Regions from separate parts of the Citrobacter sp. KH_055_1 genome, predicted to be linked through region 3. Evidence: predicted binding sites of a transcription regulator. Region 3 holds the regulator's gene; each other region holds the start of a gene.
The links. The regulator PurR, encoded in region 3, represses purine synthesis genes. The targets are predictions, from matches to a motif close to CANGCAAACGTTTGCNTG.

Region 1 (7,309 bases), 760 kb from region 3:
ACATAAAGCCGAGGTTGTTGGTTGCCGAGCCGATACGCCCTGCTTCCAGCAAACCACCGAAGGCATAGAACACCCCGGACAGCGCATAGATAATCAGCAGGTTCAGCGCAACGTTAACACCCGACACTTTCGCCGCTTCCGGGTTACCGCCAATGGCAAAAATGTTTTTACCGAAGCGGGTCTTATTCCACAGTACCCAAACAAAGGCCACCGCAATCAGCGCATAGAAGGTGATGTAGGAGAGTCGGAAACTGCCCAGCGCAATAAAGCCCTGCGCAAAGGTGGAGAACCCGCTGTCAAAGCCAGAAATAGGCGATGCCCCAACGAAATCGTAATACAGTGAGTTGATCCCGTACACGATGATCATCGTACCAAGGGTAGTGATAAACGGCGTCACATTCAGGTAAGCAATGATGATACCGTTCACCAGGCCGATAATGGCACCGATGGCACAAACAATCAGTACCACCACGATGATCGGCATAGTGGCCATTTCCGGGAACACCTTGTTGGCGTTCTCCATAGATTGCAGCAACGTTGCGGCAACCACCGCCGCCAGGCCAACCTGACGCCCGGCTGACAGGTCAGTACCCTGGGTAACAATCAGTCCGGCTACGCCCAGCGCGATAATAATACGCACCGAGGATTGGGTCAGAATGTTACTCAAGTTCAGTAAGCTTAAGAATGTGGGATCCTGGAAAATAATAATGGCCAGCAGAACTAAAAGAACAACGTAAATTCCGCCTTCTTTCAGGTAAGTAAGAAAACTTTTCTTATTTAACGCACTCATGAGGAGCCCCTAATCTTAAAGGTGCAAAGACGCAAGACGGAGGATTTCGTTTTGCGTTGTTGTTTTTGTGTCAACAATTCCAGCCACGAGACCATTGCTCATAACCAGAATACGATCGGTAATACCCAGCAGTTCCGGCATTTCAGAGGAGATGATAATAATCCCCTTCTCCTTTTTCGCCAGTTCTGCAATTAGCTGATAAATTTCAAATTTTGCACCAACGTCGATTCCTCGCGTGGGTTCATCCAGCATCAGTATCTCTGGCTGCGTTAACAACCAACGACCAATAACCACCTTTTGCTGGTTACCACCGGACAGGGAACCAATTTGCGTACGATGGCCCGGTGTTTTTACCCTCATTGAGTCAATAACCCATTGGGTATCGCTCTTCATGCGGGAATTATCCAACAGACCCACTTTATTTTTATAGTTCTGAATATTGGAGATTAACGAGTTAAATCCAATATCCAGATAGGCATAAATACCGGTTGAACGGCGCTCTTCCGTGACCAGCGCAAAACCATGGTTAATGGCTTCATTGGCACTGTGGTTATTAATTTTTTTGCCGTGGAGCGTAATCGTACCCGATGATTTTTCACGAATACCAAAAAGGGTTTCAACGATATCCGTGCGTTTTGCGCCGACTAAACCGGCAATACCGAGGATTTCCCCTTTATGTAGATCAAAAGAGATATCACGAATTGACGGTTGACGTAACGACGTCAGATTGCGTACTTCAAGAATCACTTCACCAGGCGTGTTCTCTTTGTCCGGGAAACGTTGGTTCAGCGAACGTCCCACCATCATGGCGATGATCTTATCCATATCCAGCCCTTCAAGCGGCTGGGTGGCAATCCACTGACCATCACGCAGGACGGTGATTTCATCGCACAACTGGAAGATTTCTTCCATTTTGTGAGAAATATATACGATACCGCAGCCACGTTCTTTCAGCTTACGGATGATGGTGAACAGATGATTAACCTCTTTTTCGGTTAACGATGAGGTCGGTTCATCCATGATGACGATTTTGGCGTCATACGAAAATGCTTTGGCAATTTCTATCATCTGCATTTGTGAAACCGATAACGTACCGACACGCGCACGCGGATCGATATCAATATCCAGCTCATCAAATATCGCTTTGGTATCACGGTACATTTTATCCTGGTCGACAAACATCCCTTTGGTGGGATAACGCCCCAGCCACATGTTGTCCATCACAGAACGTTGTAAAACCAGGTTTAATTCCTGGTGTACCATTGAAATACCGTTTTCAAGCGCTTCTTTAGCAGAATGAAAATCGATTTCTTTACCCTGAAATAAAATACTGCCGGAATCTTTTTGATAGATCCCAAAAAGACATTTTAATAATGTCGACTTTCCAGCACCATTCTCGCCCATCAAGGCATGAATAGAATGTGGGCGGACTTTTAAATTAACATTATCAAGAGCCTTAACGCCCGGAAAGGACTTGTTGATGCCGCTCATTTCCAACAAGTATTCGCCTGACGACTGAGTATTAGTGCTGACCATAATTATACCTTGTTGGCCTTGCAAAGCGTGTTATTAAGGGCGCAACCAAATTGCGCCCACAGACGGAGTATTTATTTGTTGGTGAACTCTGCCAGATTATCTTTATCGACGCCGACGTAAGGAATACGAACGATTTTATTCTCGATTTTCCAGGTCGTGCCATCCGCTGCGCCTTTGCCGGCTGCCAGGTTTTTCGCCAGATCGAAAGTCGCTTTCGCCTGGTTGTTAGCATCGTTCAGCACGGTACCGGCCATTGCGCCAGATTTAACCAGTGCCAGTGCTTCTGGCAATGCATCCACACCAAATACCGGTACGCTGGTTTTGTTGTGTGCTTTCAGCGCTTCTATCGCACCCATTGCCATAGCGTCGTTGTTCGCGATAACGACTTCAATTTTGTTAGCATTTGGACCGGACATCCACGCATCAACTTTATCTTTCGCCTGAGCGGTATCCCACATAGCGGTGTCTAACTGCAACTGCTCAGTTTTAATGCCTTTGTCGTTCAGCTCTTTAATCACGTAGGTGGTACGTGCTTCAGCATCCGGGTGTCCCGGCTCGCCTTTCAGCAGAACAAACTGAATTTTACCGTCTTTGTTCAGGTCCCAGTTCGGGTTTGCCGCCCAGTGCTTAGCAATCAAATCGCCCTGGATGATGCCGGATTCTTTGGAGTCAGTACCGACGTAGAAGGCTTTGTCATAGCTGTCCAGCGCTTTACGAGAAGGCTCTTTGTTGAAGAACACGATAGGAACGTTCTGACCGCGTGCTTTCTCAATGACCGTGCCCGCTGCTGCCGGGTCAACCAGGTTGATCGCCAGAGCTTTCACGCCTTTTGCCAGCAACACATCAATCTGATCGTTTTGTTTAGACTGATCGTTCTGGGAGTCATTCATCAGCAGCTGTACATCTGGCGCCGTTTTGGCATCTTTTTCGATTGCTTTACGTACCACAGACATAAAGTTATCGTCATACTTATAAATCGTCACACCAATACGGGTATCAGCAGCGTGCGCAGCCGCACCGAATAACATGCTTGCCATTACAGCAGACAGGGTCAACACCTTCTTATTCATGGTATCTCCGGTTTTATTATGCAGGGTAGTACTTGAGATAAATGCTCGGCGGGACAGAACGTTACTAAACTGTTACTGAACGCCGAAGTTCACTTTTAAAAATATTTCTTCCGTGTCTGGCAACGCTCCAAAAACAGGCTTTAATTGTTGTTTAAGACGCCCACACCTCGATGAAAGTGATTATTCACCGTTACATAGTAGTTACAGCGCAACAAACAGTGTCATCATAGCTATCGCATTGTTAAGATACTGTGAATTTACTCACAGATTGAAAGCGGTTACATCAGGTGACATTATCAGTTAGTGATCGGTGCCGCATTCTGTCGCAACGCCACAGAATGACGTCGCACCAGTGTCGGCATAAAACAGTGCGTTGCCGCCGGATCCAGCGTACCCGCCGCCCCTTGTAGCGCAAGCTCTGTCGCCATTTTCGCCATTGACGCAATGGGGTAGCGCACGGTGGTCAGTTGAGGGTCAGTGTAACGGGCAATCGGGATATCATCGAAACCAATGATAGACAAGTGTAATGGAATGGCGATGCCGTTGTCTTTTAACGCCGTCAGCGCTCCGGCAGCCATGTTGTCGTTGTAGGCAAAAACCGCCGTCAGCTGCAAATTGCGCCCCAACAACTCCACCATGGCTGATTCGCCCCCCGGCATATCCGGTGAACCGGTACCTACCCAGCTTTCCGCCGGCGTAATACCGTGTTCCTGCAACGCGCTCATCCAGCCCTCTTTGCGCATTGCATCATCTTCAATTCGGTGGCTTGACGCCAGGTAGCCAATACGTTGATGACCGTTATTGAGCAGCATGCGGGTGGCCATTTTAGCTCCGCTGATATTGTCCAGGCAGACACAGCGATGGGCGTAACCCGGCACAATGCGATTGATGAGCACCATGCCCGGGATGTGTTCCATAAACTCGCCTAGCTCGCGATCGCTCAGCGCTTTTGAGTGGACAATCAAGGCATTACAACGTTGGCGGATCAGGACTTCGATGGCATGACGTTCTTTTTCAGCTTCATGATAACTGTTGCCAATCAGCACATATTTCTGGTGCTGCTGAGCCACCAGATCCACGGCTTTCACCAATGCACCAAAAAACGAATCTGATACATCCATCACCACGACCCCAATGGTGTCGCTCACCTGCGTCGCCAGCGCTTGCGCATTGGCATTGGGTCGATAGCCTAACTGTGTCACAGCCTTCATTACCGCTTCACGGGTGTCAGGACTCACCAACGCACTGTTATTCAGTACGCGGGAAACCGTCGCTACAGAAACGCCAGACTGCCGTGCCACATCACGTATGGTTACCATATTCACTGCCCTGTTTAAGATTGCGGTTGCCCACGGACACCCCAGGCTGTGTATTTTGTCAGCACGAGGTACAGGACTGCGTGAGTCATGTCACAGGAATGAAAACGGTTACATCCATTTTGTTAATGAATGTGATCCAGATCGTTATCTGGATGTTCGCGGCAATGATGTCCCTGAAGCACGCAGGGTTAATTGACGCCATAGCCACTCCACCGGGCCCTGCCGGTAAAAATGCAGCCAAATGACGGAGAAAAGCAGGTTAACAGCCCAGACGGGAATAACGAAAAACAGCAGCGTCAGCCGGTCGAATTGCATAAACAAACTGAACTGATAAAACACCGTGGTGCAGATAAGCGTCTGCAGTAGATAATTAGTCAGCGCCATGCGTCCTACGCAGGCAATAGCGATAACAATCTTAACGCGACTCAGTTGCGGCCAGAAACCAAACATCAACGCAGCGTAGCCGATGGTCTGAAACGGCGCGCTCAGTTCACGCGGGGCTTGTAGCAGGAAAGCACACCAGCGGTACGCCCAGTCGAGATGCCACTGCAGCATAATCGCAGGCAGATTGATTGCTATACCGGTCACCACCAGCAGCATACCTGTACGTCGATAATGCGACAAACTGTACTGCCCTTTCAGCCAGCCACTGCGCATTAATGCGGCACCCAACAGCATCATCCCCGCCAGTTGCCAGCCGTACTGCGCCCCCAGAGCCAGCAGGCTGTTTGACAGCATATCCACGCGGTTACTCACCGCCTCCATGCCGCCATTAATCTTCCAGTACTTTTCATACAGCAACGCGGAGGCATCCGGTGTCCAGGCGCGACTGGTTTCCCCCCCAGAAATCGAACCTAGCAGCAGCAGTACGCCGATCCCCACCAGATACAGCAGAGCACCGGTGTTAAACAGGCTTTTTACCGATGGGGCATCACGAATCAGCCGCCAGCCGATCAGGCCGATTAAGCCATACGCCAGCAGGATATCGCCATCCCAGAATAGTAAGCCGTGAATAAACCCCAGTAAGACCAGCAGCGTGAGTCGCGACTGGATCCAGCGTTTTCCGCGTGGCAGCAGCATTTGCAGGCCCGCGCCGAAGAGCAGAGCGAACAGCGTGAGGAATTTCACCTGCGCGAAGAGATCGAGCACCGCCCAGGTCCAGGCATCCGATAAAGTAATGCTGCCAGACCAGGCCGGGTTGAGATATGCCGCCTTTGGCAAACCAAAGGCGCTGATATTGAGAAGCAGGATCCCGAGGATGGCAACGCCACGAATAAAATCCAGCGTGACATTACGCTCCATGGTCCTGCCCTTGTCAGTTGTGGTGACGTACAGCGCGCAGGAATTCCTGACGCGTATTCTGGCTGGATTTAAATAATCCACCCAGTGAGGTGGTCGTAGTGGCGCTGGTCGCATCGCGAATACCGCGCGCTTTCACACAGTAATGCACCGCATCAATCGACACCGCCACATTATTGGTTCCCAGCAGGGTTTGCAGTGCGGTCAGGATTTGTTGGGTCAGACGCTCCTGCACCTGCGGACGCTGGGCAAAGAATTGCACGATACGGTTAATCTTCGACAAACCAATCACGGATTCTTTCGGGATATACGCCACCGTCGCTTTGCCATCGATAGTGACAAAGTGATGTTCGCAGGTGCTGGTCAGCGTGATATCACGAACGGTGACCATTTCATCAACCTTCATTTTGTTTTCAATGACGGTGATTTTGGGAAAATTGGCGTAATCGAGACCGGAAAAAATCTCATCGACATACATTTTTGCGATGCGATGCGGCGTTTCCATCAGGCTGTCATCGCTCAAATCGAGATTGAGCAATTGCATAATCTCGGTCATATGGCCGGAGATAAGACGTTTGCGCGTTTCGTTATCCATCTCTTGCACGGGCGGGCGCAGCGGTGTTTCGAGACCACGCGCAACCAGCGCTTCATGAACCAGGGCCGCTTCTTTACTGAGTGATGACATTTATTCTTCTCCTGCAGGTGTGGCGCCTCTGCCCTGCGTGGGGCAAAGTTTTTAGGCTGTGTCACAGCCAGAACATTGTGCGTGAGGCTGCGCACATAATCCAGTATTCACCGCGATAATTATTGAAATTGGCACCGCCTTTCAGCGTGTGGCTTTCATGCACCGCTCGATCGGGTCGATACGGAGTGTTAACGCGAGGTTATATAGATGATGATGTATGTTTGCCCATTGCGGAAGTGAAAGTTACTCACGGCATCATGAATTATCTGTATTATGGTGAATTCGCAAACATATTCAGATTCAACACAACAAGGAGCCGTGCATGGAAATGCTCGAAGAGCACCGCTGTTTTGAAGGCTGGCAGCAACGCTGGCGTCATGATTCCGCCACCTTAAATTGCACCATGACCTTCAGCATTTTTCTCCCACCGCCGCGCGAAAATACGCCGCCTCCGGTACTGTACTGGCTGTCGGGCCTGACCTGTAATGATGAAAACTTTACCACCAAAGCGGGTGCGCAGCGCATTGCGGCTGAGTTGGGGATCGTACTGGTGATGCCGGATACCAGCCCACGCGGTGAACACGTTGCGAACGATGACGGGTACGATTTA
Region 2 (7,309 bases), 1.2 Mb from region 3:
TCTCGGTTCCGATATCGTGATGATTTTCGACGAATGTACACCGTACCCGGCTGACTGGGACTATGCTAAACGCTCGATGGAGATGTCATTGCGTTGGGCACAGCGTAGCCGTGACCGTTTTGATAGCCTCGGCAACAAAAATGCGCTTTTTGGCATCATTCAGGGCAGCGTTTACGAAGATTTACGTGATATCTCTGTTAAAGGTCTGGTAGATATAGGCTTTGATGGCTACGCTGTCGGCGGTTTGGCTGTGGGTGAACCGAAAGAAGACATGCACCGTATTCTGGAACATGTTTGCCCACAAATTCCGGCAGATAAACCTCGTTACTTGATGGGCGTCGGCAAACCAGAAGATCTGGTTGAAGGCGTGCGTCGTGGTATCGATATGTTTGACTGTGTGATGCCAACGCGAAATGCCCGTAATGGCCATTTGTTTGTGACTGACGGCGTGGTAAAAATTCGTAACGCGAAACATAAAAGCGACACCAGTCCACTCGACGCTGAGTGCGATTGTTACACCTGTCGCAATTATTCACGCGCTTACTTGCATCATCTTGACCGTTGCAACGAAATATTGGGCGCGCGACTCAATACCATTCATAACCTTCGCTACTACCAGCGCTTGATGGCGGGTTTACGCAAGGCTATTGAAGAGGGTAAATTAGAGAGCTTCGTAACCGATTTTTACCAACGTCAGGGTCGACCTGTTCCACCTGTGAACGTTGATTAATTTTAATAATGAGGGAATTTGAATGAGCTTTTTTATTTCTGATGCGGTAGCGGCAACAGGTGCTCCGGCGCAGGGCAGCCCGATGTCTCTGATTCTGATGCTGGTGGTGTTTGGTCTGATTTTCTACTTCATGATCCTGCGTCCACAGCAAAAGCGTACCAAAGAGCATAAAAATCTGATGAGCTCCATTGCCAAAGGTGATGAAGTCCTGACGAACGGTGGCCTGGTCGGTCGTGTGACCAAAGTAGCGGAAACTGGCTACATCTCTATCGCACTGAACGACACCACTGAAGTGGTTATCAAACGTGACTTCGTAGCTGCCGTTCTGCCGAAAGGCACCATGAAGGCGCTGTAATATTCCGTTTTCCCAAAGGGAACTGCCGTGTTAAACCGTTATCCTTTGTGGAAGTACATCATGCTGGTCGTCGTGATTATCGTCGGCCTGCTTTACGCACTTCCCAACCTGTATGGTGAGGATCCGGCTGTTCAAATCACTGGCGTGCGCGGTGCCGCCGCCAGTGAGCAAACGCTGATCCAGGTCCAGAAAACGTTACAAGAAGAAAAAATCACACCTAAGTCTGTGGCTCTGGAAGAGGGCGCTATTCTTGCGCGCTTCGACTCCACCGATACCCAATTGCGCGCACGTGAAGTGCTGCTGGGCGTGCTGGGTGATCAATACGTCGTGGCGCTTAACCTTGCTCCGGCAACCCCTCGCTGGCTGGCTGCTATTCACGCGGAACCGATGAAACTCGGTCTTGATCTGCGTGGTGGCGTTCACTTCCTGATGGAAGTGGATATGGACACCGCGCTGGGTAAACTGCAGGAACAAAATATCGATAGCCTGCGCAGCGATCTGCGTGAAAAAGGCATTCCTTATACTACCGTTCGTAAAGAAGATAACTACGGTCTGAGCATCACCTTCCGTGATGGCAAGGCGCGTGACGACGCGATCTCTTATCTGAGCAAGCGTCATCAGGATCTGGTTATTTCCAGCCAGGGCAGCAATGCGCTGCGTGCAGTGATGACCGATGCACGTCTGAGTGAAGCCCGTGAGTACGCGGTACAGCAGAACATCAATATTCTGCGTAATCGTGTTAACCAACTGGGTGTCGCTGAGCCGGTTGTTCAACGCCAGGGCGCCGACCGCATCGTGGTCGAACTGCCGGGTATTCAGGACACCGCGCGTGCGAAAGAGATTCTGGGCGCAACGGCGACGCTGGAGTTCCGTCTGGTAAACACCAACGTGGACCAGTCTGCGGCGGCATCCGGGCGCGTACCGGGTGACTCGGAAGTGAAACAGTCTCGTGAAGGACAGCCGGTTGTGCTGTATAAACGCGTGATCCTGACCGGTGACCATATCACCGATTCCACTTCCAGCCAGGACGAATACAATCAGCCGCAGGTTAACATCTCGCTGGATAGCGCGGGTGGTAACATCATGTCTAACTTCACCAAGGATAACATCGGTAAGCCGATGGCGACCCTGTTCGTGGAGTATAAAGACAGCGGTAAAAAAGATGCGAATGGCCGTTCAGTGCTGGTGAAACAGGAAGAGGTGATTAACATCGCCAACATCCAGTCTCGCTTGGGCAACAGCTTCCGTATCACCGGTATCAACAACCCGAATGAAGCGCGTCAGCTTTCACTGCTGCTACGTGCCGGTGCGTTGATTGCGCCGATTCAGATTGTTGAAGAACGCACCATCGGCCCGACTCTGGGTATGCAGAACATCAAGCAGGGTCTGGAAGCGTGTCTGGCTGGTCTGGCTGTTTCTATTCTGTTTATGATCTTCTTCTACAAGAAGTTTGGTCTGATTGCGACCAGCGCGCTGATTGCGAACCTGGTACTGATTGTCGGTATCATGTCGCTGCTGCCGGGCGCTACGCTAAGTATGCCGGGTATCGCGGGGATCGTCTTAACCCTTGCCGTAGCGGTCGATGCGAACGTACTGATCAACGAACGTATCAAAGAAGAGTTGAGTAACGGACGTTCGATTCAGCAGGCGATCAACGAAGGTTATGCGGGCGCATTCAGTTCCATCTTCGATGCGAACATCACGACGCTGATTAAAGTTCTGATCCTGTATGCAGTCGGTACCGGGGCAATTAAAGGGTTCGCGATTACTACCGGTATTGGTGTGGCGACGTCGATGTTTACCGCGATCGTCGGGACACGTGCCATCGTAAACCTGTTGTATGGCGGCAAGCGCGTCAAAAAGCTGTCAATCTGAGGAGTGCGAAGTGGCACAGGAATATACTGTTGAACAATTGAACCACGGCCGTAAAGTCATCGACTTTATGCGCTGGGACTACTGGGCTTTCGGCATCTCTGGTTTCCTGCTGATTGCGGCCATCGTGGTGATGGGCGTACGTGGCTTTAACTGGGGGCTCGATTTCACCGGTGGTACGGTAATTGAAATCACGCTGGAAAAACCGGCGGAAATGGACGTGATGCGCGATGCGCTGGAGAAAGCGGGCTTCGTCGAGCCGCTGCTGCAGAACTTCGGTAGCAGCCACGACATTATGGTACGTATGCCGCCAACCGAAGGTGAAAACGGTGGGCAAGTGCTGGGTAGCAAGGTGCTGAGCGTCATTAACGAAGCCACCAACCAGCATGCAGCGGTGAAGCGTATCGAATTCGTCGGGCCTAGCGTCGGTGCCGATCTGGCACAAAACGGTGCGATGGCGCTGATCGTGGCGCTGATCTCCATCCTCGTGTACGTCGGTTTCCGCTTTGAGTGGCGACTGGCGGCGGGCGTGGTTATCTCGCTGGCGCACGACGTGATCATCACGCTTGGGATCCTGTCGTTGTTCCATATCGAGATTGACCTGACTATCGTCGCATCGTTGATGTCGGTTATCGGTTACTCGCTAAACGACAGCATCGTGGTTTCTGACCGTATTCGTGAGAACTTCCGCAAAATCCGTCGCGGGACGCCTTATGAAATCTTTAACGTGTCGTTGACCCAAACGCTGCACCGTACGTTGATTACCTCCGGTACAACGTTAGTGGTTATTCTGATGCTGTACCTCTTTGGTGGTCCGGTACTGGAAGGCTTCTCGCTGACTATGCTTATCGGTGTGTCCATCGGTACCGCGTCGTCTATCTACGTGGCATCGGCGCTGGCACTGAAGCTGGGTATGAAGCGTGAGCATATGCTGCAGCAGAAAGTTGAGAAAGAAGGGGCGGATCAGCCGTCTATTCTGCCTTAACCGACGCAGGGCGTTACACAGGAATCCCGATCGCAAGGTCGGGATTTTTTTTGCCTGAAGAAAGCCTACAAATTGTCTATGGGTTTTCTTTAGACAAAAAAAAACCAGCAATTAAGCTGGCTTTTGTATACCTGGGCCGGATAAGCATAGCGCCATCCGGGGACAACCAACCTCAATTTAGAAGTTGTAACCTACAACAAAGTAACCACCCCAACCGGTAGAACGAACGTTTTCGTTCATAAAGACCACGTCCGCGTTATCTTTCCACTGGCCGCCGTTATGCCAGTAACGGGCAACAACAGAATAGTGCCAATGATCGTAGTTCAGCGCCAGAATGTGGCTGGAGGCGATCGAATCGTTGGTACGTGCTTTCTTGCCATTTACATCAGTGAAGTCTTTGTCACCGAGATCGGAGCCCCAGTCAAAGTTGGTGAAGCCGATATAGCTCAGGTTACCGCCCCACAGTTCGGTAATCGGGACAAAGTATTTCACTTTGAAACGGTAGCCGTCCCATTCGTTTTCGTTCGCGGCACCGTAGTTCTGCCACTGGTACTTGGCGTACACGTTCATGGACAGGCTCATCGGCAGGCCGGTGTCGATATCAGTACCCAGACCCATATACCAGGTGCTCTGGCGACCATCTTTGTTACGACCCATATCGTAGATATAGTTGTTCGCGAAATACCACTCTTTGAACGGACCAAAGCTCAGATCGGCACCGGTCAATTTGTCGATGGAGAAACGTGGTTCAATTTCCATAAACAGCGGGGAGCCGTGGTTCCAGATACCCTTCGCATCGGTGTTACCACCGAAGAATACCGGCGCATCCATGTAACCATAGAAGTCAAACCAGTCTTTTTTAGCGAAAGCTTCATATTCCAGGTAGGTATCGTTACGGATCTGCGGTCCGAAACGGGTGTGGTAGCTGCCGACAACGTTAACGCTCTGGTGCCACCAGTCGGACAGGTATTCCGGTTTGTTGTTTTCTGCTGCATTAGCAGTGAAAGACGAGGAGAGCGCCAGCACTGCACCGGCTGCAAGTAATGTTTTTTTCATATGTATGCCACTGTTTGAAATCCCTTTCGGGAGTGAAAAAGGCGCAATTTGCGTTTCTAAATATTTCGTAATTCTTCGGAGCCTATTATAAAAATCATTGTTCACAAAAATATGTCTTGTTTCACAGTTCTATCATTTACGTAATCGATTGCGTTCACGTTTGCGTACTTTAGGCGGCGAATTGTACTGACTCCCATGAATGTTGCCAAGTTTTACTAAAAATATCGGTGATGTCAGCGGAGTAACAAAATGACGGGGATGGGTGTTGCGGAACGCACAAAACGCTCCGCAAAAAAGTTTATTGGGTCACAGGCTGGATGTCATGGATGCGTACAAAGCCGAGTTGGTCAAGTGACAGGCCATTGAGCTGCAGCGGAATGTCTACATCACTGGGGGCAAGAAGGCTTGCCGGAGCGTTGATCAATTCATTCTTAACGTTCATTTCCTGATAGTTGTCCGTGGTGCCCTGGATTTGCCCGTACTCTACGGTGGCGCTAAATGCCGGTAACGGTGTGTTGGATTCTCCCTGAATGCGCAGCGTCAGGCGCGTACCGTCCGCATTCGGTGCAATATTGACCAGTGACATGCGGAGCGTACCAATCTGGCTGTTCAGGCGGGCGGGGGTTTTCGAACCCGGTAATAAATAGACGCCGCGGGTGGATTTCGCATTCAACATATTTTGTTGCGTTATTTTTACCGTTTCCTGATTGAGCTGGGTCATCTCTTTGCTCAAGGTACTTACGCTTTGATGTATCTGTCGTACTTCAGCTTGCTGTGCGCAGGCATTAAGACTAAAGAGGCTTCCCACCAGGAGAATTCTTAGGTAACGTCTTGTCATTATGATTACTTCCTACATTGTCGCGATAGCATAATGGTAGTGTGCTCAGAGCACGAAGGCATCGATCCTTTGTCTCAAAAGCGCTCTGCCTTTGTTGTCGCGCCAGTTCAGGGTAAAATAGATCTCTATGAACCACTGAGGTACAGGACGCCGTATGCATTGCCCATTCTGTTTCGCCGTAGACACAAAGGTAATTGACTCTCGTCTTGTCGGCGAGGGCTCTTCAGTACGCCGCCGTCGGCAGTGTCTGGTCTGTAACGAACGTTTTACCACTTTTGAAGTGGCAGAACTGGTTATGCCACGCGTTGTAAAAAGCAACGACGTGCGCGAGCCTTTTAATGAAGAGAAGCTGCGCAGCGGCATGCTGAGAGCGCTTGAGAAACGGCCGGTCAGCGCAGATGACGTCGAAATGGCGTTAAACCATATAAAATCACAGCTGCGTGGGACGGGCGAGCGCGAGGTGCCGAGTAAAATGATCGGTAATCTGGTGATGGAGCAACTGAAAAAGCTCGATAAAGTGGCCTACATCCGTTTTGCTTCGGTTTACCGGAGCTTTGAAGATATCAAAGAATTTGGCGAAGAGATTGCTCGCCTACAGGATTAAGCCATGCAGGATGAGTTGTACATGGCGCGAGCGCTGAAGCTGGCCGCGCGTGGACGTTTCACGACCCACCCTAATCCCAACGTGGGCTGTGTCATTGTTAAAGACGGGGAAATCGTCGGTGAAGGATATCATCACCGCGCGGGCGAACCCCATGCCGAGGTCCATGCGCTGCGTATGGCCGGTGTTAAAGCGCAGGGGGCAACCGCCTACGTCACGCTCGAACCGTGCAGTCATCACGGGCGTACGCCGCCGTGCTGCGATGCGCTGATTGCTGCGGGCGTGACGCGTGTTGTTGCCGCGATGCAGGATCCTAACCCGCAGGTGGCGGGGCGTGGACTTTACCGTTTGCAGCAGGCCGGTATTGATGTCAGCCACGGCATGATGATGAACGACGTCGAACAGCTGAATAAAGGTTTTCTCAAGCGGATGCGCACCGGATTTCCGTATGTTCAGCTTAAGCTCGGCGCATCGCTTGACGGCCGTACGGCGATGGCCAGCGGCGAAAGCCAGTGGATAACCTCACCACAGGCACGTCGCGACGTGCAGCGCCTGCGTGCGCAAAGCCATGCTATTTTAACCAGCAGCGCCACGGTGCTGGCTGACGACCCCCAGCTTACCGTCCGTTGGTCGGAGCTTGATGAATCGACCCAGGCGCTGTATCCGCAGGAAAACCTGCGTCAGCCAATCCGCATTGTTCTCGATCGTCAAAACCAGGTCACACCTGAACATCGTATTGTGCAGCAGCCGGGAGAAACCTGGATTGCGCGCAGCAGCGACGATTCGCGTATCTGGCCGGAGAGTGTTCGCACGCTGAATGTGCCGGAGCATAACGGCAATCTGGATCTGGTGGTGTTGATGATGCAACTGGG
Region 3 (7,309 bases):
AGGAATGGAGTTTGATGGCAACCAGGCGCACTCTGCGCTGTATGACACCGAACGGACGGCAGTGCTGTTTTGCGAAATCGTTAACCGCTGGAAACGCCTTGGTGGGTGGCCCCTGCCAATGCCTGAAGAGGCATAAGCGGACCATAAAAAAAGCGACCAGATTGGTCGCTTTTTCGTTTCTGCTGATTACTCAGCGTCCGGCTCTTCGGTTTTGTACTTCGCCGCAGTCTCTTTGATAAGCTGCTGCAATTCACCGCGCTGGTACATTTCGATTAAAATGTCGCAGCCGCCAACCAGCTCACCATCAACCCACAGCTGCGGGAAGGTTGGCCAGTTTGCGTATTTCGGCAACTCGGCGCGAATATCCGGGTTTTGCAGAATATCAACATAAGCAAAGCGTTCACCACAGGCAGACAGCGCCTGCACAGCCTGAGCGGAAAAACCGCAGCTTGGCAGTTTTGGAGAACCTTTCATGTACAGGAGAATCGGGTTTTCAGCGATCTGGCGCTGGATTTTTTCGATAGTGGTGCTCATTATCTTGCTTCCTTAACTTCTTTTACGGCAGTAGTCTGACATTGTAACGGGTCTGACTGACAACGGAAAATAACATTTTTCTTACGGTTATTATTTTATCGCCAGTCGCCATAAGTTGCATTCAGAATCTTACTTATCCCTTTTATGCACAAGGAATTGATTATCCCTTCGCCAGTATTGGCGTTGATTGCTGTTTTTTTTTGCGGTCGGTAACGAAACACTATTTTAAACAAAAAAAGCTATTAACTTTCCCCGTTTCTATAGATTAGAATCATCAAGTTTTGAAAATCACACGCAGGCATGATAGACCTGCCCTAACAGAGGACTGCTCAGTGGCGCGGATAAACCGGATCTCGATCACGCTCTGTGCTTTGCTTTTTACCACACTCCCTTTTACGTCAGTGGCCCATGCTTCCAAGCAGGCCAGGACGACACCTGCCGTTTCCCACACGCTCAAAACGGTAGATAAAAAGAAAAGCGCGACAGCCAGTAAAAAAGTCACACAAACCAGCAAGAAAACGGCAAAAAAAACCACCAGTAAATCCAGCACCAAAACCGCTTCCTCTTCCAAAAAACGCACCGCGACACCTGCAAAAACAACCAAAACGGTCAACCGTCGCAGTAAAGTCGCAACAACACAAACCGCTGCGGTCACCTGGACTGAAAAATGCACCCCGCGCAAAGGTCACAAGCCGCGCTGTGTAAAAGTAAAATCAACAGCCCCGGTAGCCCTCGCTGATGCCCATAAAGTGAAAGTGCAAAAAGCGACCAAAACCGCGATGTCTACTCTGATGAACCAGATCGGTAAACCCTACCGCTGGGGTGGCTCTTCGCCGAGAACCGGTTTTGATTGCAGTGGTCTGGTTTATTACGCGTATAAGGACCTGGTGAAGTTCCGCATTCCGCGTACTGCCAATGAAATGTACCACCTGCGCGACGCAGCACCGATCGACCGCGATGAACTGAAAAACGGCGATTTGGTCTTCTTCCGTACCCAGGGCCGCGGCACCGCCGATCACGTTGGTGTCTACGTTGGCAACGGTAAGTTTATTCAGTCACCACGTAGCGGTCAGGAGATCCAAATCACCTCCCTGAGTGAAGATTACTGGCAGCGCCACTATGTGGGCGCTCGTCGTGTCATGACGCCAAAAACAATTCGCTAAAATCTTACCCTACAGTATGTGCTGTAGGGTAAGTTCTTCTTTTGCATAACCTTTCAATTTGCTACCCTATCCTTACTCACAATGAGGCTATTGTGTGTACTCAATATAAATAATAAGGAGAGAAGCAATGTCGTTCGAATTACCTGCATTACCGTATGCCAAAGATGCTCTGGCGCCGCACATTTCTGCTGAAACGCTGGAATACCACTATGGCAAACACCACCAGACTTACGTTACTAACCTGAATAACCTGATCAAAGGCACGGCGTTTGAAGGCAAATCACTGGAAGAGATCGTACGTAGCTCTGAAGGTGGTGTGTTTAACAACGCGGCTCAGGTCTGGAACCACACCTTCTACTGGAACTGCCTGGCACCCAACGCGGGCGGCGAACCGACCGGTGAACTGGCTGAAGCCATTGTTGCATCTTTTGGTAGCTTCGCTGACTTCAAAGCGCAATTCACCGATGCGGCGATCAAAAACTTCGGCGCTGGCTGGACCTGGCTGGTAAAAGGTACTGATGGCAAACTGGCTATCGTTTCCACGTCAAATGCCGGAACACCGCTGACCACCGATGCAACGCCGCTGATGACCGTTGATGTGTGGGAACACGCCTACTACATCGACTATCGCAACGCGCGTCCTGGCTACCTGGAACATTTCTGGGCGCTGGTGAACTGGGAGTTTGTTGCGAAAAACTTCGCAGCATAAAAATGATAACGCAGAAGGGACTCCCTTCTGCGTTTTAGCGTTAGTTCGTGACGCTGCAGGCCTCGTCAGGCTGTTTTCTCGCGGAGACAAAGACCAGTAGCAACGCCATCCCAGCCACAATTGCCCCCATCACCGGGACAAAACTGTAACCTAAACCACCCGATATCACTGCGCCACCCGCCGCCGCACCTAGCGCATTCCCCAGATTAAACGCACCAATGTTGACCGAGGATGATAAGCCCGGCGCGTCGCTGGCAACGCGCATCACACGCATCTGTAACGGCGGAACTACCGCAAAGGTTGCCGCGCCCCAGACTACCATGCTGATGGCTGCACCCAATTCACTACGCGCCAGTAACGGGATTGCCAGCATAATCACCATCAATAGCAGTAAGAAGCCTTTCAGCGTGCCGTTGACTGAGCGGTCCGCCAGCTTGCCGCCCAGATAGTTACCGATTGAGAACCCGACGCCAATCAGCACCAGCATTCCGGTTACAAAGGCAGGCGTGGCATGGGTGATGCTATGTAGCACCGGTGAAATATAGGTATAGAGCGTGAACATCGCACCGGCGCCCAGCACAGTAGTCAGCAACGCTGACACCACCTGCGGGCGCATGAGCACCGCCAGCTCTCTGCGCACGTTCGGGCGCTCCCCTGCTCCGCCTTTCGGCAACGAGAAGAACAGGCTGACCATCGAGATAACCCCCAGACCCGCCGTTGCCATAAAGGACATGCGCCAGCCGATGGTTTCACCCAGCCAGGTCGCTGCAGGAACGCCACCAATATTGGCGATGGTGAGTCCCATAAACATGGTGGCGACAGCGCTGGCCTGTTTGTGCTTTGGCACCACGCTTGCCGCTACAACCGAGCCGAGACCAAAAAAGGCCCCATGGTTAAGACTGGTCAGAATACGCGACAGCATCAGAGTAGTGTAATCGGGAGATAACGCCGACAGCACGTTGCCGAGCGTAAAAATCGCCATCAGAAAAATCAGCGCATTGCGGCGCCCGCGATGAGAAAGCAATAAGGTCATTAACGGTGCACCGACCATCACCCCTACCGCATAGGCGCTAATTAGCATCCCTGCCGCCGGAATCGAGACATCGACGCCTTTAGCGATGACGGGTAATAACCCCATCGGAGAAAACTCTGTCGTGCCGATACCAAACGCCCCTATCGCCAGCGCCAGTAGTGGATAATTTATTTTCATACAGCGACTCCGTAACGTCGAGCCGTGGCACGACACAGAATAAGAGTCAAAAGCATGACATTGATCGCAAAAATAATAAAGTTAACAAAAATGCAAAAGACTTTTGCTTATTTGCAAACAATAGCAGTGGGGGGACGGGTTGGCGGGATGAGGGAGATAGCTCTCCCTCGGCGATACATCAATGCAGCGCGGCGGTTAAACCACTGGCAACAATCAAACCCAGAACAATAATGGTGGTGACTAACGAAAATTTCAGATCGGTGCTCATCAAGTTTTCTCCTTTTTATTCCCACACAAAAAGTGATATTGCGCATTTTTGCACACTTGAAGGTAAAAATCTCTCACGATTTATATTGATAAATGCTTTTAACTCTTCCCCTTTTCGTAAAGATCAGACAAAATTCCACGCTTACTTGATTAGCGTACCGGCCATTGACCCCTTCCTGACGTTCCGTGTCGTTTTCCTGGCGTACCGCAACCCTGATGTTGCGCGAAGGGTGTGTGAAGGCAAACGTTTACCTGGAGTATTCTCAGGAACTTAGGATATGGTCTGGAGTGAGATGTAATGGCAACAATTAAAGATGTAGCGAAGCGAGCAAACGTTTCCACTACAACCGTATCACACGTAATTAACAAAACACGCTTTGTCGCGGAAGAAACGCGCAATGCCGTCTGGGCAGCAATTAAAGAACTACATTATTCCCCAAGCGCGGTGGCACGCAGTCTGAAGGTGAATCACACTAAATCGATTGGCTTGTTGGCGACCAGCAGCGAAGCCGCCTACTTTGCGGAAATCATCGAAGCCGTTGAGAAAAACTGCTTCCAGAAAGGCTATACGCTGATTCTGGGCAACGCGTGGAACAGCCTCGAGAAACAGCAGGCCTACCTCTCCATGATGGCGCAGAAGCGCGTAGATGGTCTGCTGGTGATGTGTTCTGAATACCCGGAACCTCTGCTTTCCATGCTCGAAGAATATCGCCATATTCCGATGGTGGTGATGGATTGGGGCGAAGCCAAAGCCGATTTTACCGATACGGTCATCGATAACGCCTTTGAAGGCGGTTATATGGCAGGCCGTTATCTGGTTGAACGCGGTCATCGCGAGATTGGTGTGATCCCAGGACCTATGGAGCGTAACACCGGCGCCGGACGCCTGGCGGGCTTTATGAAGGCGATGGAAGAAGCGCTGATTAAAGTGCCTGACAACTGGATTGTCCAGGGCGATTTTGAGCCTGAATCCGGGTATCGCGCCATGCAGCAGATCCTCTCCCAGTCGCACCGCCCGACCGCCGTCTTCTGTGGTGGTGATATCATGGCGATGGGCGCGCTTTGCGCCGCTGACGAGATGGGCCTGCGCGTCCCGCAAGATGTGTCGCTGATTGGTTACGACAACGTGCGTAACGCCCGCTTCTTCACCCCGGCATTAACCACCATTCATCAGCCAAAAGATTCGCTCGGTGAAACGGCCTTTAACATGCTGTTAGACCGTATCGTGAATAAACGCGAAGAGTCACAGTCTATTGAGGTGCACCCGCGCCTGGTAGAACGTCGCTCCGTGGCCGATGGTCCGTTCCGCGATTATCGTCGATAATCTGTTGTGCGGGAGCCTTACTCTGGCTCCCGCAGCCACTCTTTATTCAACGTTTCACTGTCCCCTAAATAGTCCAGCAGCCATCTCAGTGCGGGTGACGTATCGTTTTGCTGCCAGGTCAGGCAACACGCGGCATCAGGAAAGGGATTTTCAAGCTGTAGTGCAACCCATTTTCCGCTGTCGATCCACGGTTTGGAAAAATGCGTTGGCACCATCCCAACACAGAGTCCAGCCGATAAACAGGTGGCAGATGACTCCCAGTCAGGCACTACCACCCTTTTTTGGTTATCCAGTAGCCAGGTAATACGTTTTGGCAACGTACGGGAGGTGTCTTCTCGTACCAGCGACGGCCAGTTGCGCAACGTATCGTCACTGAGCGGTCCCGGCATCGACGCCAGCGGATGATGACTTGCCACCACGCAGTTCCAGCTCAACATTCCCATATCGCGAAACGTATAGCGCCCCCCTACCGGAATAGCCTGCGTCGCGCCAATCGCCAACTCCACGCGCCCGTCCGATAACGCATCCCAGACGCCGTTAAACACCTCCTGAAAAACGATTAACTCCACATCATCAAAATGACGGTAGAAATCCACAATCATCTGTCGGGTCCGTTCCGGCCTGACAATATTATCGACGGCAATCGCCAGTTGCCCACGCCAGCCGTTGGCAATTTGCTGACATTGTTGGCGAGTGATCTGCATTTTTTTGATAACAGAGCGCCCTTCTTTTAAAAAACACGCCCCGGCGGGGGTTAATTCCACATCCCGATGGCGACGTTCGAAAAGAGGCACAGCCAGCCACTCCTCCAGTTGACGCACGGTATAGCTCACCGCCGAAGGCACGCGGTGCAACTCCTGGGCGGCAGAACTAAAGCTGCCGTTGCGTGCGACTGCATCCACCACTTCAAGGGAATATTCTGACCACATACTCTGCCTGCAAAAAATTTGAAATCAATAAGCAAATATTAGCGTTTCACAGCAAGAATTTCACTCACTACACTCAGCGGCACTGTTCTATTGCTTATAAAGAGAAATAATGATGCAACCTGGAAAAGGGTTTTTAGTCTGGCTGGCAGGTCTTAGCGTGCTCGGTTTTCTGGCAACGGATATGTATTTGCCAGCATTTGCGGCTATTCAGTCCGATTTGCAAACCCCAGCATCAGCCGTCAGCGCCAGCCTTAGCCTGTTCTTGGCGGGTTTTGCCATCGCGCAACTTCTGTGGGGGCCACTCTCCGACCATTATGGCCGCAAGCCTATTTTGCTACTGGGCCTCTCCATCTTCGCGCTGAGCAGTCTTGGCATGCTTTGGGTCGAAAACGCCACCGGCTTGCTGGTGTTGCGCTTTATCCAGGCTGTGGGCGTCTGTGCGGCGTCGGTTATATGGCAGGCGCTGGTTGCTGATTATTATCCCTCGCAAAAAGTGAACCGTATCTTTGCCACCATTATGCCGCTGGTCGGGTTATCTCCCGCGCTCGCGCCATTATTAGGCAGTTGGATCCTGATGCATTTTTCCTGGCAGGCTATCTTTGCCACCCTGTTTGCCATCACCCTGATCCTGATGCTGCCGGCCCTGCGCCTGAAGCCCACGGCTAAAGCGCGTGACGATAGCCAGGATAAGCTCACCTTTGCCACCCTGTTGCGCTCCAGAACCTACCGCGGCAACGTGCTGATTTATGCGGCCTGTTCCGCGAGCTTTTTCGCGTGGCTGACCGGTTCGCCATTTATCCTGAGCGAGATGGGCTATAGCCCGGCCGTCATTGGCCTGAGCTATGTGCCGCAAACCATCGCCTTTTTGATCGGCGGATACGGCTGTCGTGCCGCCCTGCAAAAATGGGAAGGTCGTCAATTACTGCCGTGGCTGCTCATTCTGTATGCAGTGAGCGTTATCGCTACCTGGGCGGTCGGCTTTATTCACCACGTTGCGCTAGCCGAAATCCTGATCCCATTCTGCGTGATGGCAATAGCGAACGGTGCTATCTATCCGATTGTCGTTGCTCAGGCTTTGCGTCCCTTCCCACAGGCAACAGGACGTGCCGCAGCCCTGCAGAATACGCTGCAACTGGGCTTATGCTTCCTGGCAAGTCTGGTTGTGTCGTGGTT
Region 4 (7,309 bases), 2.2 Mb from region 3:
CAACGTAATGCCCATTTTCCGGTATTTCCGCCGACATCGTACAGGGTTGCAGGGGCATTGGCGAATACATACGGTAATGCCGCGTCAAATGCCCCGTCTGAATAGTAATGATCAAAAGCAAACCAACTTTCACGCGCCGCCAGCGGTAATTGCGACAGGGCGGGATAAATGGTTGGCCAGTCGCCAAATATTTTTAATCCGGCGGGTTTACCTTCTTTCAGCGCATTTTCCAGATAGAACAGCCCCTGATAGCAAACATCCTGAGTGAAATCCATGTTCACTCTGGTCATCGTGTCATGTAAAAGAAAATGACCGATTTTGGCGAGGTAATAATATCCCTCTTTGTGGGTAATGATGCGCCCACTTAATCCCATATCCAGCAATATGCTGGCGGCATATTCGTTGATGGTGCTGTTTTCGGTAATTTCGTCGAGCGTAGCGCCGCGTTTACCTTGCTTATCCAGCCAGGTCAGTACTCCCGCATTTCGCAGGCACAACGCGGTTTGAAAAAGCATAGGGGCAAATGCGATACGTTGTGCTTCAGTAATAGCATCCAGTGCGCTGAGCGAGTCCTGTTCGTACATGTGGGAACAACCTGTTGAGTGGCAGATAGTGAGGTTATCGGGCCTTATCGGCCCGACTTTAGGCATAATTACAGATTGGCACCGGCTGCCAGATTGACCTGAATGTCTTTGTCCAGATTGCGCACCCAACGGTTATAGTTTTTATGAATTTTTCCGCCTGAAGCCTGCAGGTTAAGACTGCTGTCATATTTGATGTCGTAGCTGGTCGCGGTGTAGGTGATACGGACTTCTGCCACGTGATCGCGTGTCTGTTGACGAGCTTTGATCACCCCCGGGTTAATTTCCGTCATGATCCACTGGCGTTGAATGCCGGCTTTTAGAATGGCGTTTTTAACCTGGTCCTGAGTGTGCCCCGCGCTAACGCTTGAGTGAACTTGATCGATCGGCGCAGTACGCGCACAGCCTGCCAGCGCGCCGACAACCGCAATAGCGGCAAACCACTTAATATACTGTTTCATTAAAACTCCCTATCACGGTATTTTTATACGATTGAAATAATAAGTGATGAAATTATTCTCGCCTTTCATCATCTGTATCTTTATTTAAGCTAAATTAGAGTTGTATTCCACATGACAGATAACACGGTGCTGGTGGCATGATTTCTTAATATTTAATGGTTTTCTTCAGTTGAAAATTTTGCAGCAACATGATTGGTGCGAAGTATACGTTATCAAGCTAAGCGCATCAATTTAAATGGTTTTTAAATATAGTGGGTTAGTGCCGGAGATGTGTTTTTGGAAGGTTTTTTATTTTAGTTATTATGGTTTTACTTTGTATATTGGTTTTTTATTTAAGTTAAGATGGTAATGTCTGCGTTATTACCATCTTATTCGTAATATATAAACTACCTTGTCTGGTAGTTTATCCCGGTAATCGACTTTTCGGTCTACCGGGGCCAAGCAAAATTGCCAGCTTGCTGCCACCCCTGGTGGTTTCCATCCAGATTTTACACACGCTGGTAAGCGGCACGGAAAGTAACATGCCGACCGGACCTAGCAGCCATCCCCATACCAGTAAGGACAGGAAGACAACAAGCGTCGACAGGCCTAAACGATGGCCCATCATACGCGGCTCGAGGATATTGCCAATCACCATATGTACGACCAAAAATAGGGCGCCGACCAGCACGCATTCGTAAATCCCGTTGAACAGCAGCGCCTGCAGCATGGGAGGGACGGCGGAAATCACCGAGCCAATATTGGGTACATAGTTAAGCAGGAATGCCAGCACGCCCCACATCAGCGCAAACTGAATGCCCATTAGCGCCAGTCCCAGCCAGACGATAGCCCCGGTCCATAAGCTGAGCAATGTTTTTAACGCCAGGTAGTGAGAAACGCCCTTCAATGCACGGTGCAGACCCGCAATATGGATCTGCGGATTATTCAGCGCAAAGCGCAGCTTGTAAGGAACATGGCGCACCTCAAACAGCATAAACACCACCGTCATTACCAGCAGGAAGACGCTGGCCATTGCGCCGGAAAGTCCGGTCATCAGCGTGGTCGTGAAGGTCATTAGCTTGTCGGAGTCAATACGTTGCAGTAGACGTTCTGGCGACATGTGCAGGTTAAGAAAAGGCACCATCTCTTGCACGTAGAGGACCTTGCGCGTCAGCTCCTTGTTGTACTTTGGCAGCATGTCCATGAATTCCGTGATTGAAGATGCGAGAACGCCGACCAGCGCGGTGAGCACGAACAGCATCACTACCACCACCAGCGTAATGGCAATCGGGCGACGCAGCCCCCGGCGAATAAACCAGGTCACCAGCGGGTTCAGGACGATGGCAAAAAAGAGGGCCAGCAACAGCTGCACAATAATGTCGGCAGCCGCATGAATACCTGCGAGGATCACCACCAGGGCGGCCAGTTTGAGCAAAATATGCAAACCTGTTTTATCAGGCTGAGCGCTTGTCATGTGTTCTTCCTTTTTACGTTTTGCTCTAAGTGTAGCGGCTGGCTTACGACCTATATTCCTAAACTGTCTGCTGATTTCTGCCCGGCAACATGGTAGAAATGAAACACTGTTGTAAAAATGTGGTGACCCTTCATGCCCGAACCCGTCGCTGAACCGGCGCTTAACGGATTTCGTCTTAATCTGCGCATTGTCTCGGTGGTGATGTTTAACTTCGCCAGCTACCTGACTATTGGCTTGCCGCTCGCGGTGCTACCCGGATATGTTCATGATGTAATGGGTTTTAGCGCCTTCTGGGCTGGGCTTGTGATCAGCCTGCAATATTTCGCCACCTTGTTGAGCCGCCCGCATGCGGGGCGATACGCCGATCTGCTGGGGCCGAAAAAGATTGTCGTGTTCGGGCTGTGCGGCTGTTTTTTAAGTGGCCTGGGCTATTTGCTGGCGGGAACAACCAGCGGCTGGCCGATGGTGAGCTTACTGTTGCTGTGCCTCGGGCGTGTGATCCTGGGGATTGGGCAAAGTTTTGCCGGTACCGGTTCAACGCTGTGGGGCGTGGGTGTGGTGGGCTCCATACACATTGGGCGGGTGATTTCATGGAACGGTATCGTCACCTACGGGGCGATGGCGATAGGCGCGCCGCTGGGCGTGCTGTGTTACGCCTGGGGTGGTTTGCAGGGACTGGCGCTGACCATCATGGCGGTGGCTCTGTTAGCAATACTGTTGGCGCTGCCACGTCCGGCGGTGAAGGCCAGCAAGGGCAAGCCGATGCCGTTTCGCGCGGTGCTCGGGCGCGTCTGGTTGTACGGTATGGCGCTGGCGTTGGCTTCCGCTGGTTTTGGGGTGATCGCCACCTTTATCACGCTGTTTTATGACGCCAAAGGCTGGGACGGCGCGGCATTCGCGTTGACGCTGTTTAGCTGTACGTTTGTCGGGACCCGCCTGTTATTCCCAAACGGCATTAACCGCTTAGGCGGGTTAAATGTGGCGATGATCTGTTTTAGCGTGGAAATAGTTGGGCTGCTGCTGGTAGGGATGGCGGATCTGCCGTGGATGGCGAAAGTAGGCGTTCTGTTGGCAGGTGCGGGGTTCTCGCTGGTGTTCCCGGCGCTGGGCGTGGTGGCGGTAAAAGCGGTGCCGCAGCAGAATCAGGGCGCTGCGCTGGCGACCTACACGGTATTTATGGATCTCTCACTGGGGATTACCGGGCCGCTGGCGGGACTGGTGATGACGTGGGCGGGCGTACCGGTTATTTATCTGGCGGCAGCCGGGCTGGTGGCGGTGGCGTTATTGCTGACCTGGCGGTTAAAAAAACGGCCCCCGGAGGACTCTGCGGAGGCCGTGTCATCGTCTTAACCGTTACTGGATAACCAGCGTGTTAATGATGTTCTCTGCGGTCGCCTGCGCTTTCTGCTGATCGTCAGCAGGCAGCGTGATCTGCAGGGTCAGAAGCTGGTTGTCCACTTTGCCCAGCACCACAGAAGAGTAAGCGGTCTGGCCTTTGGCGGAGATGATGCTGTCTAACTGCTGCAGGGTATGGCCCTTCAGCTCAATCGACTTGTTGGTGACGACCTGCAGCTGCGGGTCACGGCTACGCTGCTGATCTTCCAAGCGTTTGGCCAGCACGGTCAGGTCTTCACTGGTGTCATCACCGACAATCACAATCACTGCTTTCTGGCCGGTTGCGTCAGAATACACGTGCATATTGTTGGCCTGAGTACCCAGCTTGCCGCTCTGATCGGTCATATCTGCTGGCAGGGAAAAACTGAGCTTGCCGTCCAGCAGGCTGACCGGTTGTCCGGCGGCGTTACTTTCCGCGGCAGCACCCTCGGCTGGCGCTTTGGTATCGCTATTATCACAGGCCGCAAGCCCCATAACCAGCAGGCCAATACCGACATATTTAACCAGATTGCGCATTGACTTCTTCCTTTCGATAAACGGCCATAACGGCTCATTCGTCCATCTTATCACAACTCGGAAAATGAACCTTTAACTCGTCTGTAATGCCGCGATTTCGGATTTATCTGCCAGCCTTTTCAGTAACATATTCAGCAACACACCGTACATCGGCAGGAAGAAAATAATACTGATCAGCACCTTGAAACAGTAATCGACCAGCGCGATTTCCATCCAGTGCTCGGCCATAAAGGCATCCGGGCTGCGCCAGAAGGCGATAAAGAAGAAGGCCAGCGTATCGCTGATGTTGCCAAACAGCGTGGAGGCGGTAGGTGCGAGCCACCAGCGGCGGTTTTGACGCAGGCGGTTAAAGACGTGCACATCCAGAATTTGACCCAGTGCGTAGGCCATAAAGCTGGCGGCGGCGATACGGGCGACAAACAGATTAAAGTGCAGCAGCGCGTCAAATCCTTGCCAGGACCCCATATAAAACAGCGCGGAAACCCCATAGGAGATCAACAGCGCGGGGATCATGACCGCAAAAATGATGCGTCGTGCCAGCGGTGCGCCAAAAATGCGAACGGTCAGGTCGGTGGCGAGGAAAATAAACGGAAAGCTAAAGGCGCCCCATGTGGTATGGAAACCGAAGATGGTGATCGGCAGTTGTACCAGATAGTTGCTGGATGTGATCACCAGCAGATGGAATAGCGATAGCCAGAACAACGCTTTTACGCGCTGAGTTTGTGTAAACGGAGTCATATTGTACCTTTTTAGTCAAGAATTGGGGTGAGGGAACCCAATAAAACGGTCGCATGATACTGCTTTAACAGGGCTTTGCAATGGTTGTTTTTCACGCAATCGTTAACCTGATTGGCTTACTGACCAACAGAGCGTAAAATAACGCCGTTTTTTATTGAACGAGACAACGATGAGCGATTTGTTTACCTCTCCCGACCATACCCTTGATGCCCAAGGGCTGCGCTGCCCGGAACCAGTGATGATGGTGCGTAAAACTGTGCGCGGCATGCAGGCCGGTGAAACGCTGCTGATTGTCGCGGACGATCCGGCGACAACCCGCGACATTCCCGGCTTTTGTACGTTTATGGAACATGAGCTGGTGGCCAAAGAGACCGACTCTCTGCCGTACCGCTATTTAGTGCGCAAAGGTCAGTAAGCTTGTTTGCCGGATGGCGGCGCAAGCGCCTAATCCGGCCTACAAATGACGAACAACCAGTCGGTCTGATAAGCGAAGCACCATCAGGCGAGAAACAGGCACTACCCTTTCCGTAACAGCCGCAGCGCGTTGGCGGTCACCAGTACCGTTGCACCTGTATCTGCCAGCACCGCCAGCCACAATCCGGTTATCCCCAGTAGCGTGGTTATCAGGAAAATCCCCTTCAGACCCAGCGCAATGGCAATGTTCTGGCGAATATTGGCGTGAGTGGCGCGCGCCAGTTGGATCATTTGCACCAGGCCGCGCAGGCGGTTATGGGTCAGGGCGGCATCCGCCGTTTCCAGCGCGACGTCGGTGCCGCTTCCCATCGCAATGCCGATGGTGGCTGCTTTCATTGCCGGCGCGTCGTTAATCCCGTCCCCAACCATCGCCAGCGGGGACTGCTGGTTCAGGCTGGTCACTACCCGAACTTTATCCTCCGGTAGCAGGCCTGCTTTGAATTCCAGCCCCAACTCACCGGCAATTGCTGCCGCCGCACGTGGGTTATCCCCGGTCAGGATCACGCCTTTTACGCCCAATTGATGAAGCTCGTTGATGGCGGTCAGGGCGTCGTCACGCAGTGTATCCTGTAAGGCCAGCACGCCGAGCACCGCATCGTTGCGCAGCACCAGTACCACCGTTTGCCCGGCGCTTTCCAGTTCGCTAATCTGTCCGGCTAAGGCTTCGGCAGGCTGTTTGCCCGCTGCGCAAATCAGTATCCGCTCGCCGTTGACCTGCGCTTCAATACCCGAACCCACCAACGCCCGCTGCGCTTGTGCTGCCGGGATGGTCAATTCACGGGTCTGCGCTTCACGGACAATCGCCTGAGCCAGCGGGTGCGTGGCACCTTGCTCAACCGCTGCCGCCAGCGCCAGCAGTTCGGACTCGCTGATGCCGCTCGCCGGATGAATCGCCGTCACGCGCGGTTTACCCACGGTTAGGGTACCGGTTTTATCGAATGCCACATGAGTGACCCTACCTAATTGCTCCAGCGCGGCTCCGCCTTTAATCAGCGCCCCACGCCGCGCCGCTGCCGCCAGCCCGGAGGTAATTGCGGCAGGCGTTGAGATCACCAGCGCACACGGGCAGCCAATCAACAGCAGCGTCAGCCCTTTATAAATCCACTCCTGCCAGGAAGCGGCAAACAGCAGTGGGGGAACAAGAGTGACCAGCAGGGCGATTGCCATAATGGCCGGAGTGTAAATGCGGCTGAAGCGATCAATAAATCGCTCAATCGGGGCCCGACGCTCTTCGGCTTCTTCTATCAGCTTCAGGATGCGGTCAATGGCGCTGGCGCCCGGTTCAGACAGGACTTCCAGCGTGACAAGGCGGTCAACGCTGGTGGCGCCCGCCGGGACTTTATCGCCCGTGGCGCGTTCGACAGGAATAGATTCGCCGGTCAGGGCGCTTTCATCAAAGCTGGCAAAGCCGGAGACCAGTTTGCCGTCGGCGGGTAAGCGCCCACCTGCAGCCACTTCAATCACGTCGCCGGGCTGGAGGCTGTTAATGGCCACTTCTTCGCGCTCGCCATTGCGCAGGCGGATTGCGGTTTCGGGTTTTAGCGCCATCAGCGCGCTGACCCCTTTGCGGGCGCGGCTGGCAGCCCATCCTTCCAGGCGTTCGCCAATTAAAAACAGCAGCAGTACCATCGCGGCTTCCGCCGTGGCACCAATAAACAGCGCACCAATGGCGGCGACGCTCATTAACGTTT

Region 1: the regulator PurR is predicted to act here: its motif matches at 4,813-4,830, upstream of galS (HTH-type transcriptional regulator GalS).
Region 2: the regulator PurR is predicted to act here: its motif matches at 5,136-5,153, upstream of AC3ITF_RS17060 (nucleoside-specific channel-forming protein Tsx).
Region 4: the regulator PurR is predicted to act here: its motif matches at 5,237-5,254, upstream of tusA (sulfurtransferase TusA).

Annotation. Positions count from the first base shown of each region.
Region 1 covers NZ_CM174473.1:1,680,970-1,688,278, reverse strand. Annotated here, with positions in the region: gene mglC (galactose/methyl galactoside ABC transporter permease MglC) at 1-790, opposite strand, end outside; gene mglA (galactose/methyl galactoside ABC transporter ATP-binding protein MglA) at 806-2,326, opposite strand; gene mglB (galactose/glucose ABC transporter substrate-binding protein MglB) at 2,398-3,396, opposite strand; gene galS (HTH-type transcriptional regulator GalS) at 3,693-4,715, opposite strand; gene yeiB (DUF418 domain-containing protein YeiB) at 4,860-6,017, opposite strand; gene folE (GTP cyclohydrolase I FolE) at 6,031-6,699, opposite strand; gene fghA (S-formylglutathione hydrolase) at 7,022-7,309, shown strand, end outside.
Region 2 covers NZ_CM174473.1:3,597,000-3,604,308, reverse strand. Annotated here, with positions in the region: gene tgt (tRNA guanosine(34) transglycosylase Tgt) at 1-730, shown strand, start outside; gene yajC (preprotein translocase subunit YajC) at 753-1,085, shown strand; gene secD (protein translocase subunit SecD) at 1,113-2,960, shown strand; gene secF (protein translocase subunit SecF) at 2,971-3,942, shown strand; gene AC3ITF_RS17060 (nucleoside-specific channel-forming protein Tsx) at 4,120-4,998, opposite strand; gene AC3ITF_RS17055 (SadB/YajI family lipoprotein) at 5,297-5,836, opposite strand; gene nrdR (transcriptional regulator NrdR) at 5,991-6,440, shown strand; gene ribD (bifunctional diaminohydroxyphosphoribosylaminopyrimidine deaminase/5-amino-6-(5-phosphoribosylamino)uracil reductase RibD) at 6,444-7,309, shown strand, end outside.
Region 3 covers NZ_CM174473.1:2,443,648-2,450,956, forward strand. Annotated here, with positions in the region: gene rnt (ribonuclease T) at 1-136, shown strand, start outside; gene grxD (monothiol glutaredoxin 4) at 187-534, opposite strand; gene AC3ITF_RS11395 (C40 family peptidase) at 867-1,697, shown strand; gene sodB (superoxide dismutase [Fe]) at 1,825-2,406, shown strand; gene AC3ITF_RS11405 (MFS transporter) at 2,447-3,616, opposite strand; gene cydH (cytochrome bd-I accessory subunit CydH) at 3,795-3,884, opposite strand; gene purR (HTH-type transcriptional repressor PurR) at 4,182-5,207, shown strand; gene punR (DNA-binding transcriptional activator PunR) at 5,225-6,136, opposite strand; gene punC (purine nucleoside transporter PunC) at 6,249-7,309, shown strand, end outside.
Region 4 covers NZ_CM174473.1:244,554-251,862, forward strand. Annotated here, with positions in the region: gene AC3ITF_RS01180 (class I SAM-dependent methyltransferase) at 1-584, opposite strand, end outside; gene AC3ITF_RS01185 (hypothetical protein) at 653-1,030, opposite strand; gene AC3ITF_RS01190 (AI-2E family transporter) at 1,446-2,495, opposite strand; gene AC3ITF_RS01195 (MFS transporter) at 2,628-3,845, shown strand; gene AC3ITF_RS01200 (DcrB family lipoprotein) at 3,849-4,406, opposite strand; gene AC3ITF_RS01205 (7-cyano-7-deazaguanine/7-aminomethyl-7-deazaguanine transporter) at 4,479-5,144, opposite strand; gene tusA (sulfurtransferase TusA) at 5,314-5,559, shown strand; gene zntA (Zn(II)/Cd(II)/Pb(II) translocating P-type ATPase ZntA) at 5,661-7,309, opposite strand, start outside.